DNA from 4 places in the Microcoleus sp. MOSTC5 genome. Region 1 is predicted to be linked to each of the others. Evidence: riboswitches for the same ligand, from Rfam matches in the RefSeq annotation. Region 1 holds a riboswitch; each other region holds the start of a gene.

Region 1 (3,294 bases):
CGGTCATCAAACTGCTGCCAAACCCCCGCTGTGTCAACAATTGGGCCACCTTTCCCGGCGTGTGTCGATCTGCGCTTAAAACCAGCAATCGCGCCCCCGGCGACAAAGCAAGGGCGATCGATGCGATCGGGCGATTTGTCAAACTGAAAGTCTCAACATCCGCCAAAGCCCAGCCCAGACGGGCGCAAGCAAGACTAAAAGCCGATGCAGCGGGAATTACAGTCATTTCCGAAATAGGAATCTGGCGCGACAGCGTGACGCCTATACCGTGACACATCGGATCGCCGCTGGCTAGCACGCACACAGGCTGTCCCCGGCGGCGGATGATTTCATCGACTGTTGCTTGTATCGGCGAAGCCCAGACCAATTGTTCGCGGGTGTCGTCCGTTGGTAGCATTGCTAGGTGACGGGCACCGCCGACAACGACTTGAGATCGATCGAGTAGGGAACGGGCGATCGCACTCAATCCCGAAAGTCCGTCTTCGCCAATCCCCACCACCGAAAGCCATTTGTGCATTGAATCCTTACTGCTAATTACTACTTATCGATTCTAAAGAATAATATCGGATTTCCATTCATAATTCTTTCTTCTACTTGCCTCATTCCAAGTCTTTCTGCGACTTTAAGCGACTCAATGTTTGGGCGATCGCAGCTTGCGACAATATAGTCCAAGCCAAGTTCATTAAAACCATACTCCAATATTTTGGTTGATGCTTCAGTAGCATATCCTTTTTTAAGTGCTTTCGGCAGCAGTGCGTAAAGCAACTGCGGCTGTGCTTCTTCAAAAAAATACCACAAACCAACAAATCCAATAGTTTCTAGATCGTTCTTTGTCTCGATAAACCACAAACCGAATTTCTTTTCTTCAAAAAGCTTTTTGTTCTCGGCCAGCATTTCTTCCACTTGTTGCAGCGACAATATTTCGCCGTCACATAGATATCTCCTCACATAAAAATTAGTCAATATTCCGTGGAGCGTGTTGAGGTCGCTCTCTACAATCGGTTTCAACACCAATCTCTGAGTTTCAAGTATCATGCGAATTATTTTTCTCAGGTTCAATAACGATCGCACCTATCAATATTAGTCCAGGACGCACAGGTAGTCATAAACCGGTTTTTTTTACAATACTTGGTTATCGCGCGCAGATAAGGCAAAAAACCCGGTTTCTGCAGGTTTTGCGTAACTCTAATTAACAAACAGCGCTAAACCACCGTAATCACTCGATAGTTGTAACTTTCCTTGACTACCAAACCATCTTTCCAATAGCCGATCGAAATTTGGTTGCTTTTGGAATCAATGATTTGACCTTCAACTTTAACGGTGTAATCATTGTACCAATTGGAAATTACTACAAAATCATAATTTTTATCGGCTGAAACAGCGATGTCTTGACTAATTAATTTTGATTCTCGAAACTCAACTAACATTTCTTGAAAAAAGATTTCTCTTCCTTGGCGGCAGTTTTCTTTGCCGCTAGTAATCGTACCATCTCCTTCAATCATCACAGTGTCATCCGAGTAGTATTTTTCCAAAGCTACTGATGTTTGGAATGTCTCAACAAGGTGATTGATATCTGCGAGTTTGATTTGCAATTCTTCAATTGTCATAAATAACGCGATCGCAGGTTTTATAGCCGAAGTTAGAAGTCGCGCACTCTTAGAGTGATTTTGACTTCGATTATAGATTATAAAAAATTGTTTAGGGATCAGCAAGACAATAAAACGAATTTCCCCCCTAACAGGCGAGCTCGCCCGGAGATTTGTTAAGAAACTCGATCGATCTGGCTGATGCCGATCGACTTGTGATAGATTTCTTAAACCTGAAAGCGGGAAAGTCCGGTGCAATTCCGGCGCTGTGCCGCAACTGTCAAAGTCAGAATGCCGATTTCAGGAGTTTACTTTAGATTCCCTGCGTCGCACGGGGAGGAGTTTCTTTGTTAGCTTTGAGTGAATTGCCGACTTGTCCTGGTTTATTTTACGGTTCCCGCGCCCGAGACGGAATATTATCGAGAATGCGGATTCCGGGGGGAATTTTAAACGCGCAGCAGTGTCGGACGATCGCGGATTTGGTCGATCGATACAGTACCGGTTGTTTGCAAGTAACGAATCGGGCGAATTTGCAAATTCGAGACTTGAATTCGCCAGTTTCTGATGAACTTTGGCAAGATTTGCTGGAATTGGGATTGGCATCTAGCCGCGTTGAAGTTGACCCGATTCGCAATATTATGGCAAGTCCGACAGCAGGGATCGATCGACAGCAACTACTCGATACTCGCCCGCTAGTAAAAGCTTGGGATGATTACCTGCAAACGCATCCCGAATTGTCGGAACTTTCGCCTAAGTTCAGTATTGGCTTTGACGGGGGGGAATCGGTTTCGATTCGCGATTTACGCAACGATATTTTATTAGCTGCTGAAGGGCGATCGGCAAAATCAGAAATCGTTTTTCGGCTGCATTTAAACGGCGAGACAGGAATTTTAATCCAAGAATCGCAATGTATTTCAGTATTAGCCGCCCTCGCTAGCACCTATCTTGAATACACAAAAAATCGGTCTCGAATTGATGGCAAAAAACCGCGTTTGCGTCACCTGCTGGCAGATTGGGGCGCTGAAATTTATTTAGAAAGGGTAGAGAGGAATTTACCGTTTGTAGTGCAGCGAAGATCGATCGCCTCATCTGAAAAATCCATCCCCAATCACCGACATCTCGGCATTTATCCTCAGCAACAGTCCGGTTTCTCCTACATGGGAATTGCACTGCCCCTAGGTAGGCTAGAATCAAAACAACTGCGGAATTTGGCAAATTTAGCCCAAAATCTAGCCAGCGGTACCCTGAGACTTACGCCGTGGCAAAATCTGTTGATTTCTGACATCCCCAACTCCCAGCTTTTTGAGGTAAAACAGCAAGTTGCCGATTTGGGATTGCACTCATCGGCGACTCGCCTAGATTCGTGCTTGGTGGCTTGTGCCGGCAGCAGCGGCTGTGCGTCGGCGGCGACAGATACTCAAAGTCACGCCTTAGCAATGGCGAGGGATTTAGCGCAAAAATTGACGATCGACCTGCCGATTAACATTCATTTCAGCGGTTGCGAAAAGTCCTGCGCCCAGCACCGGCCAATTGATATCACGCTGGTAGGAATTCAGATTGAGCGAGGACACGAGGCGATCGAAGGTTACAAGATTTATGCGGGTAGAAAAGATTTGCCCTTCGGGCGACCAATTTTTCCGGCGGTTAGTGCCGCCGAGATGCCCGGTGCGATCGAGCGAATGTTGCAGGTATATCAGCGGTTTCGAGA
Region 2 (3,294 bases), on a different contig from region 1:
CTGAATTGCCACTCGCGAACCGCAGGGATATGAGTAGGAAGTGCGATCGAATTCGAGAATCCATTCAGACATATTCGTTATTTTTTATTTTTTATAGCCTTGTTCCCAGGCTCTGCCTGGGAATAAATACCGGGAGGCTCTGCCTCCAATTACCGATTACAGATTCCCAATTTCCCTTGTATTTGTGTCAGTTTTCATCTGTTTTTGACAACTGCCAAAGTTGAATTTCATAACAGAGATGTTGCTCAAAAAGTTGGCTCGCCTCCAATCCTTCAATAACCAGCTTTTTGAACCAGCGACGAAATATCCAGCGCAGGAATGTGTGGACGGGGGGAACTGCGATCGCAATTAAATCTGCAACATAGATCATCGTATTCAGTCCATACCTGCGGAAAGTATCGACATACAAATCGATTGTCGGTACAATATGAGCGGAAATATCCTCAGTTTTCACTAAAGTGAATCCAGCCTGCTTTAATGCTGCATGAAGTTCCGTAACAACATGACAATTAGAGAACATTCCCTCTTTATAATTAGCATCAGAACGCAGCATATCGGCAAGCAGCACGTAGCCACCCTGATTGAGGATTTTGGCGGCACCGTTAGCAATATCAACAGCCGACATATACTGGCTACTTTCGCTAAAGAGAATAAGATCGTAGAAATGGGTTGCTTTGAAGTCTTCAAACCTCGTGAGGTGGAAGATTGCCCGATCGCCCGTACACTTAAGAAAGCGCTGTTGTTGGAACGGATCGGGTGCGAGCCCTTCCACTGCAAAACCTCGATCGAGCAAATAAGCCGCATTTCCGCCAATCCCGCAGCCCACATCCAGTATCGTATGAGTGCCTTTGGGGATCGCATCCAACAGTTTTACAGTATAAGCTTGCTGAGCGATGCGCAATCGGGCGATCGTTAGTTCGTCAGCGGGCACAGGTAGGGTTTCCCAATAGCCGTAGTGAAGGTAGGGCGAATCTGTCAGGCCCAAATAGTAATTAAGCGCTGCATTTTGGTAGCGAGTTACCTTGGAAATTTCGATTGATTTTGGCTTCGACATTCGGAAAATTTAGTAAGTTTTAAGATTTCGGGCAGAGTTGAAATTCTTCCCAGCGCTTGCATACCTGTTCATAGCACTCAACAGGAGAAATTGCCAAATTTTGCAACAAATTGATATCAATCTGACCGTTGGCGATCGACAAAAATATAATTGCTTCCTTGGGCTCGTAGCTAGCAATGATTTGGAGCAGATTTGAAACAGTATTTTCCTCTACTTCTAGTTGTTGCAAATAAGCAGTTGCATACAATTGGGAAATAAAGTGCAGATCGTACTTGATAGTATCTACGCTCCAATTCACAGAACCGTTAATGGGAGTATTGATTTTGCAAGCAACCAAGCCTCGTCCTCGATGCAAAAAGCCATTCCAAGCAGTATGTCCGATCGACAAAATATTCTGGTGAATAAACAAGTTTTGCCAGTAGCCAAAACTACCCTGCCAAACACTATCTTCGATTCGCATTTTTTTTAGTTTCCCGCTGCCTAAAATTTCGTTATTGTCGATCGGGAAACGGAGCACAACAGCAGATTATTTGTAAAAATATTGAACTCACCATCATCTATACCTCGCAGATGAAAAACAACAGGTAAACAAATCGGCGGGCATCCTGACTCAGAGATGCAATGATCTCATTACAGTTGCGGGACAGCGCCGGATTCGCACCGAACTTTCCCCCTTGCGTCTGATGGCTGTTTTTCATCAGAGCCGATCGATATACCGGAATATTACCACTATTTGGGATATTTGACAAAAAACTGTCCGCCTATTCACCAAACTCAATATTTTCATACAAATCGGCCAGCGAAATTTCCACAGCAACAGATGTTAAACTGAGCCGATCGCCCATACAGCTATATTCCGAAAAAATCCACTTATTCGCATCAGTTTTAGAATATTGCTCCACCCGTAGCCGATATTGATCGATTAATAAATACTCCTGAAAACTAGGAATACTGCGATAGGCAGCAAACTTTTCATCGCGGTCATAAGCTTTAGTACCTTTAGACAGCACCTCAGCAATCAGCAGAGGATTGGTAATTGTATCCGTCCGTCCAGATTGCAGCTCGATCGGTTTCGCAACCACCATCACATCCGGGTAAGTATAATTATTAAGCTGGGGAATCCACAGCCGCTGATCCGAACTAAAAGTCCGATATGGTTTCCCTTTTAACGCCAGTTTCAGCGCAACAACTAAATTAGTGGTAATTTCATTGTGATCCGGTGTGCCGCCAGCCATCAGAACAATCTCCCCATTGATAAATTCATGCCGCTCCTGAGAATTGATTTCCAATTCTAGATATTCCTCAGCCGTGTAGGTTTTGGTTTCAACTGGCGCGATCATATACAACGCTCTCCTTTAATCTACTCATTTTAGTTTATATTAAAAATTTTGCTAATTCAACAGAAAAGTAGATTTTAATCATGCTAATAAACAGGCAAGATGCCTGTTCCACAAAGAGGGAATTTTCAGGTGGGGTGGGCAGGAGATCCCACCCCTGAAAGGCTGTTGAGAATGTGCAAGATGGGAGTGCGATCGCACTTAACCAACTTACCGCAGCGGGACAAAGTTATAACCAGTGCTTCCTCCTTGTTTAACTTGCACTAAAATCGGCTTACCCGCCCGATCGCCCGTGGGCAAAAACTTCACATCCTCGCTGGCTCCTAGTGTTGAAAAACTCGCATTTCGGAGTGCTTGTTGCAATCCTTCCCGCGTATTGCTTTGCCGCAAGCCAGCGATGACAGCTTGAGTCGCATCAAAACTCGTTGCTGTTCGCCAATTCACAATTCCTCCCCAACGCTGGCGGGAATTTTCTGGGAAACGGCTACCGGGATTAGTTTCAGGATGCCAGGGAACGGGCAATACTAAGCCGTTAACGTCGCTTTGTCCGTCTTTTAATGTTTGAATGGTGTACATTGTGGTGCTGCCGTAGAGTGGCAATTTGCCTCGATTAATGCGAGCCAGAGAAATCGCACGGTCAATGCGATCGACGTGGGGTGCTACCATCAATCCTTGTGCACCTTTGCTGACAGCATCGGCGATCGCACTTTCGGGATTAAAAGAAGGGATTGAAAAGTCGCAAACAGTCGGAACTAATTTGCCTCCAGCAGCAGTAAGAGAGGCCACAAATTCATCTTTAAAGGAGATGTTATCGGGTGCTTGGGAGTCGTAACAAATGGCAATATTAGTTTTGCCTGCTGTTTTGACTGCATATTCTGCTAAAGGAGCGGCCATTAAGCTAAT
Region 3 (3,294 bases), on a different contig from region 1:
GGAAAAATCTTTGCAGGAGTTAGCTGATTTATCAGGTTATCAGGGCTCTCGCGAATTTAAAGAGCTCTCAAATCAGGAACGTTGACAAGAGTGATTTCTGGCGATCGACTTAATCATAGTCGATCGCACTTAAATTAAATTATCCGAAATCCGGTTAAATGCGCCCTACTCTCAGCCGCAGCCCAAGCAAACGGCGCTGCAATCCAAATCCGATCGCCATCCCCGCGATTACAATGCCTGTAAAGTAAGCTAAAACAGTCAACCGCACTGAAAGAGGAGGCGCGACTCCCTCAACTTCAATACTTTGTAAAACCTGGAATGGTGAAAACTGACGGGCCCCGTTGGGTTGGGGAGAAACTTCTACCTCTACTTTGTGAGGTGCGCCATCAAAAAACTGCTCTTGCCATATCAGTTTTCCGGCTGCATCCGGGACACCTTTGTAGGCAAAAGCAATCCAATCATTTTCGAGTTGGGTGACTTTAACATTGAACAATACATCTGTGACTGGCTGATTTGTTTTGGTATCGGTGACTTGAACTTGTAAATTAGCAGCTTTCCCTACTGTCGCACTAACATCTCCAGAAAGTCGCACCTGTAAACCCTGAGATTGCACAATGGGGCTAGTTTTTTCTGTCGGTTTAGATTCTGTCATGTGAGACATTGGCATCGACATCTCAGACTGGGCAATTTCAGCACTGACATTAACATATAACAAGGTAGCGATCGCAATTATTATCGCCCCACTTAACAGCAATCGCACTCTTTCAGGCGCTATTTCTCCTGCTTGGATTTTGGGCTTTCCTCCAATCGCCAAGCCGCCACCTAGCCCAACAACCAACAAAATCACAGCTAAAATCCCAAAATTGCGATACTTCACCCCGTTTTCCGGCACGGATAGTGTTAAAGTTTGCTGAATAGGAGTAAAAGCATTTTCTGCGATCGGAGTCACCTTTGCTAACAATTGATAATTTCCCCTAATGGGCAGCATTTGCTGGATTTGTAACTCACCTTTAGCTGCAACAGCCTCTATATCCAGCAACTTTGTTCCCTCCACGATCGGAAAATCGGTGGTAAACCAATGATTTTTAGGCGGAGTTAAAATTGTCAAACTAATTCGAGCATTCTCTAAGGGAATCCCCACCGCATCTAAAGCTTGCAGCTTTAACGACACTGGAGATAAAGGTGTAGTTGCCTCGGCTTCAAAGGGTAAAATCTGGCTGATTGGGGGTTCAGAAGTCAGTCGCACAGTTGATTGTGGAGACTGCGAAAACCCAACCCAACCATAGAAAAAGATACTCATCATGCAGACAGCACTGATGAGCGCAGAAAACTTTAATTTTGACATTTTAATTCTGGACTTTTAAGGAATCTCGCGCGGGGTGGGGGGCGGGTTTATTTAACCTGTCTGCACTGTGAGAAAGCTCGCAGGTTTACCCGCCCCAACAGATTAAACGAATCGCAGTGCAATATCTCAAATAAAAACAATCTTGTCTAGTGACAACTAACCATCAAAGTGTGGTGGCGCAGAGAGTGTACCTTGTTATGGACGGCGGGATAGGTTGTAAAGTAAACAGTCCAGACAGTCAAAGCGAATAGGGAGATGTAGAGCGTCGCTTGCACGGGTGTTGAAAGCGTCAACCGTGCCGTTTGTTGCCAAACCGAAGAAGAAGAAGATTGAGTAGTCATCATGTACCTCGCAGATGAATAAAGTAAATTTGGGTGTCGGCGGGCATCCTGACTTGGAGAACTTGTCTCCTTCACAGTTGCGGGACAGTGCCGGACTTACACCGAACTTTCCCCGTTACCTCTGGTGGCTGTTCCTCACCAGAACCGATTTGATATTCAGAGCATATCACACATTCTGTTGCTGCATTCACATTACCTGGAGTGTTAGATAAAAAATACACAACTTCATATTTCTTGCAACTTTGGCGCATTTTGAGCCATACGACTGATGAAATTTAACGGAATTTGTGAGATTATGAAAACAATATGAAAATAATTTAACAATAAAACCAATGACTCCCCCGGAAAACAGACCCAGCCTTCCTGAAGTCCACCGCAGCATCCCGGTTCCCAACAGTAAAGGTTTCTGGCGTAAAATGCTGGCCTACGCAGGGCCTGGATATTTGGTTTCAGTGGGTTACATGGACCCGGGAAACTGGGCGACTGACTTAGCGGGGGGAGCAAAGTTTGGCTATGCGCTATTAAGTGTGATTTTGCTATCTAATTTGATGGCAATTTTGCTGCAATCACTCTGCGTGCGTTTGGGAGTGGCAACGGGACGAGATTTGGCACAAGCTTGTCGAGATTATTTCAGTCCGCGAGTCAGTTTTGTGCTGTGGATACTTTGTGAAATTGCTATTTCGGCTTGCGATTTAGCGGAACTTGTTGGAAGTGCGATCGGACTGCAATTGCTATTTGGCATTCCCTTAGTTTGGGGAGTGTGCATCACTGCGCTAGATGTAATAATGGTGTTATTTTTACAAGGAAAAGGCTTTCGTTATATCGAAGCTTTGGTGATTACGATTATTGCAATTATTGGCGGTTGCTTTATAGCCGAAATGATTTTTGCCAAACCAGATGCCGGAGGAGTTTTACTCGGTTATGTTCCCAACCTAGAGATTTTGCAAAATCAGGCAATGCTTTATATTGCGGTTGGTATTTTAGGGGCAACTGTGATGCCCCACAATCTCTACCTGCATTCGTCGATCGTGCAAACTCGCTCTTGGGAAGAAACTGCTGATAAAAAATGGGAAGCAATTAAATTTGGCACAGTTGATTCTACCGTAGCGCTATCAATAGCTTTGTTTATTAATTCCGCAATTCTGATATTGTCTGCTGCCAGCTTTCACTTTTCCGGCTATCAAGAAGTAGCAGAAATTCAAGATGCTTACAAACTGCTTTCTCCAGTGCTGGGTGTGGGTTCTGCCAGTGCAATTTTTGCGTTTGCTTTATTGGCTTCGGGGCAGAATTCAACTTTGACTGCAACTCTTGCAGGACAGATTGTGATGGAAGGGTTTCTAAATTTTCGACTGCGACCTTGGTTGCGGCGCTTGCTGACTCGACTGATTGCAATTGTACCGGCTTTGATCACAATTATCTTGTTTGGTGAAGGCAGTACAACTAATTTACTGGTTTTCAGTCAAGTGATTCTTAGTTTGCAATTACCCTTTGCAGTAATTCCCTTGGTAATGTTTACCTCAAACCGCAACTTAATGGGAGAGTTTGTGAATCCATTTTGGCTGAAAGCCTTAGCTTGGTTAGTGGCTAGTATTATAGTAGGATTAAATA
Region 4 (3,294 bases), on a different contig from region 1:
CGTTTAAAAACAGTCGAAATGCTACTACCAAGCTAGTACAAAATCCGGTCGTAAGAAAAGCTATTTTGTCATTATAAATGTTAATTATTCTTCTGAGGGTAGTCTGCTCGTCAATCCGATTATGAAAAATCCTATAAACTATCATGCAACACAAATAAACTATCATGCAACATAAATTGCTTAGGAAAATAAAAAATGCTGCATTGAAAGCCTCATCGAATATCATTGCCACGAAAGAAAACAATGCAAACAATGCAAATAATAAAAATTGCCCGATAATAGCAATAATCATAGCCAAATTCCTATTCATCATACTTCCAAGTGCAGCTCCACATAAACTAAAGAATATCAGCGCAATTACCATCCCTATCGAGGCAGCAATTGATAGAATTGTATTGTTCGATAGGGGTAAATTACGAATAACTTCAGTAACAACAGACAAAACGAAAAAATATAAAATTAATCCTATTAGCGATCCTAATACTCCTCCTACCCAAGTTTTTTTATTTCCATGTGATTCTGCTAAGAGTGTGATTTCAGCAACTGCAAATCCATAGACTAAGCTCATAATAATACCCAAAGCAATGTCATAGTTGCTGCCCATACTAAATAGAAAGCCGAATAACACCAACCAGCAGATCAAAATCAGGTTGCCCTTAGACAATAAAGTAGTTAGTTTTGGTATAGGAAGGAGAGCTGTTGTGACTTTAATTTTGAGTTGATAAGTGTCGGGTTCGGAATTTGTATGGAAGATTATATAGCGCTCATAAGCTTGACTTGCCAACAATTGTTTGGTATCAACTAGGATTTTGACATCAAAATTATTGCTCTCAAATTTCTGCGGCTCAAACGAGATCCAAGGGTGATCGTAAGGTGTATGCGGCGGATCATTCGGATGCGGCGCGACTTCCCATCTGCCACAAAGCATTGTATCGGGAATTGGGTTGCTAATTGCGATGGTTTGTGTTATTGTTTCTCCATATTCTGTAGCGGCAAATTCCAGCGTATCGCGCTCAATTCTCACTTTCGGCAAGCTGCTGACATCCAAAGATTCTAGTGCAGCTAAAGCATCAGCAGCCGACTGATATCTATCTTGAATTCTCGGCGCTACCATCCTTTCCAGCCAATTCATCCAACCTTGCTGCAACGGCGGTACTAAATGCCGAAAATGAATGCCATAATTAGCATCAATTAAATTACCAACATCCGCAGATTTTGTCCCAGTTAACAAACAAATCAGCGTTATCCCCAAGCCGTAAAGATCCGAGGCTTTGGTTAATTCTCGGTTGAACATTTGTTCCGGTGGCATGAATCCCATCGTGCCTTTGACGACGCTGCTGGCGGCGATGTTTCCGCCTCCCAAGCGTGCAAAACCGAAGTCTACTAGGTAAACATTTAAGTCTTCGTCTATTAACAAGTTTTCCGGTTTGATGTCGCGGTGAATTACGGGCGGTTTTTGCGATTGCAGGTAAGCTAAAATCTCTAAAGTGGCGATCGCAATTTGCTTGATATCCGGCGGCGCAAAAGTCCGCGCGACAGCAGATTCGGCATTTTTGTATTCTTGCACCATGCAGAAACCGCTGTCAGTTTGAAAAGAATCGAGATAGCGGGGAATGCCCGGAAAATCCAGATTTTGCAGCACTTTGATTTCCTGTTCGTAAGCTTCGTATTCTGCCCAGCTAGCACCTAACTGGGCAAATTGAAATTGCTTAATTACAACGGATTTTTTTGTGTTAATTTTTGTGGCAAGATAGGTGACGCGGCCGCCCAAACTGTTGTATCCGAGTTCGCGACTTATTTGATAGCCATGTTTGGAAAAGTCTGCAAAAGCGTTCATAGGTAATTACTATGGTTGGTAGTAAGGACTTTAGTCCTGAAGCCGTTATCTTATAAGGACTAAAGTCCTTACTACGAACGAAACGATCGCTCCTACAAACATAACTTTTTTGAAAAAAGGCGGCAAGTGTGATAGGATTTGATTTCGCGATCGGTTCTAGCGAGGAGCAGCCGCTAGAGGAAACGGGGAAAGTTCGGTGCAAGTCCGGCGCTGTCCCGCAACTGTAATGAAACTCTTGTGGTTTCTCAAGTCAGAATGCCCGCCGATATCTAACTCACTTTTGAACGCATCTGCGAGGTACGGATGATGGATGGAATTAACACGGCTGTACGCACCAAGCACAGTCTGTTTGTTTGCACTGCTTGCGCTAGTGTTTGGAAAAACGGCAAGCGCGAAGGTAAAAGCGGCGGTCAACAATTTATGGAAGATTTATCGAAACTCGCTAAAGATTGGGAGTTTTCTGATAAATTTGAGATTCAAGAAGTTGAGTGCATGAGTGCTTGCAGTCACTCTTGTGCGGTGTCATTTGCTGCTGTTGGAAAGTACACTTATCTATTTGGCGATTTACCAGCAAATGAGTCGGAAAGCGTCGAGGCGGTACTCGAATGCGCGGGTCAATACTATGCCAAACCGGACGGTTTTTTGCCTTGGTCTGAGCGTCCTCAAGCTCTGAAAAAAGGCGTTTTAGCAAAGATTCCACCACTACCAAATTAGATAGGTTTGTAGTAAGGACTTTAGTTTTTCCCTTTCGTTCCTAGGCTTTGCCTGGTAACGCATACGCAAAGGCTCTGCCTCGTATTAAAAGCGCTCCTTTATTCCAGCGAGGCAGAGCCTCTAGATCGGTATTCCCAGGCTCTGCTTGGGAACGAAATATCCCATCACCAAATAAGCACAAAATTATCAATGCACAAAATTCCTGTTACTGTCATCACTGGTTTTCTCGGTAGTGGCAAAACTACCTTAATTCGCCACTTATTGCAAAATAATCAAGGTCGCCGCATTGCTGTTCTGGTTAACGAATTTGGCGAAATCGGAATTGACGGAGAACTGCTGCGCGATTGCCAAGTTTGCGACGAAGAAGAAAATGTCAGCAGCAATATTGTAGAACTAACAAATGGTTGTCTTTGCTGCACTGTTCAAGAGGAGTTCTTGCCGACTATGCAGGAATTGTTGAAGCGCAGAGAACAAATTGATTGTATCTTAATTGAGACTTCTGGCCTCGCACTTCCTAAACCTTTAATTCAAGCTTTTCGCTGGCCGGAAATTCGCACGGGTGCTACTGTAGACGGTGTTGTTGCTGTTGTCGATTGCGAAGCTGTTGCTAGCGGTACTTTTGTCGGTGATATCGATGCTTTGATGGCACAGCGGCAGGCTGATTCTAGTTTAGATCACGAAACTCCGATCGAGGAATTGTTTGAAGACCAGTTAGCCTGTGCCGATATGGTACTTTTAACGAA

Evidence for each region. Region 1 has a riboswitch for cobalamin ahead of cobG (precorrin-3B synthase). Riboswitches for the same ligand answer to the same signal wherever they lie in the genome.
Region 2: another riboswitch for cobalamin. It lies ahead of QUA54_RS16210 (hypothetical protein); the one in region 1 lies ahead of cobG (precorrin-3B synthase).
Region 3: another riboswitch for cobalamin. It lies ahead of QUA54_RS05965 (CbtB-domain containing protein); the one in region 1 lies ahead of cobG (precorrin-3B synthase).
Region 4: another riboswitch for cobalamin. It lies ahead of QUA54_RS11615 (DUF1636 domain-containing protein); the one in region 1 lies ahead of cobG (precorrin-3B synthase).

Annotation. Positions count from the first base shown of each region.
Region 1 is NZ_JAUBRK010000035.1:10,561-13,854, forward strand. Features, by position in the region: gene cbiE (precorrin-6y C5,15-methyltransferase (decarboxylating) subunit CbiE) at 1-517, opposite strand, end outside; gene QUA54_RS19650 (GNAT family N-acetyltransferase) at 538-1,035, opposite strand; gene QUA54_RS19655 (hypothetical protein) at 1,203-1,607, opposite strand; adenosylcobalamin-variant (AdoCbl-variant) riboswitch at 1,812-1,891, shown strand; gene cobG (precorrin-3B synthase) at 1,934-3,294, shown strand, end outside.
Region 2 is NZ_JAUBRK010000026.1:63,150-66,443, forward strand. Features, by position in the region: gene QUA54_RS16200 (ABC transporter ATP-binding protein) at 1-72, opposite strand, end outside; gene QUA54_RS16205 (methyltransferase domain-containing protein) at 188-1,054, opposite strand; gene QUA54_RS16210 (hypothetical protein) at 1,074-1,514, opposite strand; cobalamin riboswitch at 1,633-1,777, opposite strand; gene QUA54_RS16215 (Uma2 family endonuclease) at 1,816-2,394, opposite strand; gene QUA54_RS16220 (ABC transporter substrate-binding protein) at 2,602-3,294, opposite strand, start outside.
Region 3 is NZ_JAUBRK010000008.1:115,661-118,954, forward strand. Features, by position in the region: gene QUA54_RS05955 (vitamin K epoxide reductase family protein) at 1-85, shown strand, start outside; gene QUA54_RS05960 (hypothetical protein) at 155-1,345, opposite strand; gene QUA54_RS05965 (CbtB-domain containing protein) at 1,492-1,689, opposite strand; cobalamin riboswitch at 1,708-1,850, opposite strand; gene QUA54_RS05970 (Nramp family divalent metal transporter) at 2,019-3,294, shown strand, end outside.
Region 4 is NZ_JAUBRK010000017.1:67,528-70,821, forward strand. Features, by position in the region: gene QUA54_RS11610 (serine/threonine-protein kinase) at 1-1,837, opposite strand, end outside; cobalamin riboswitch at 1,972-2,118, shown strand; gene QUA54_RS11615 (DUF1636 domain-containing protein) at 2,141-2,551, shown strand; gene cobW (cobalamin biosynthesis protein CobW) at 2,741-3,294, shown strand, end outside.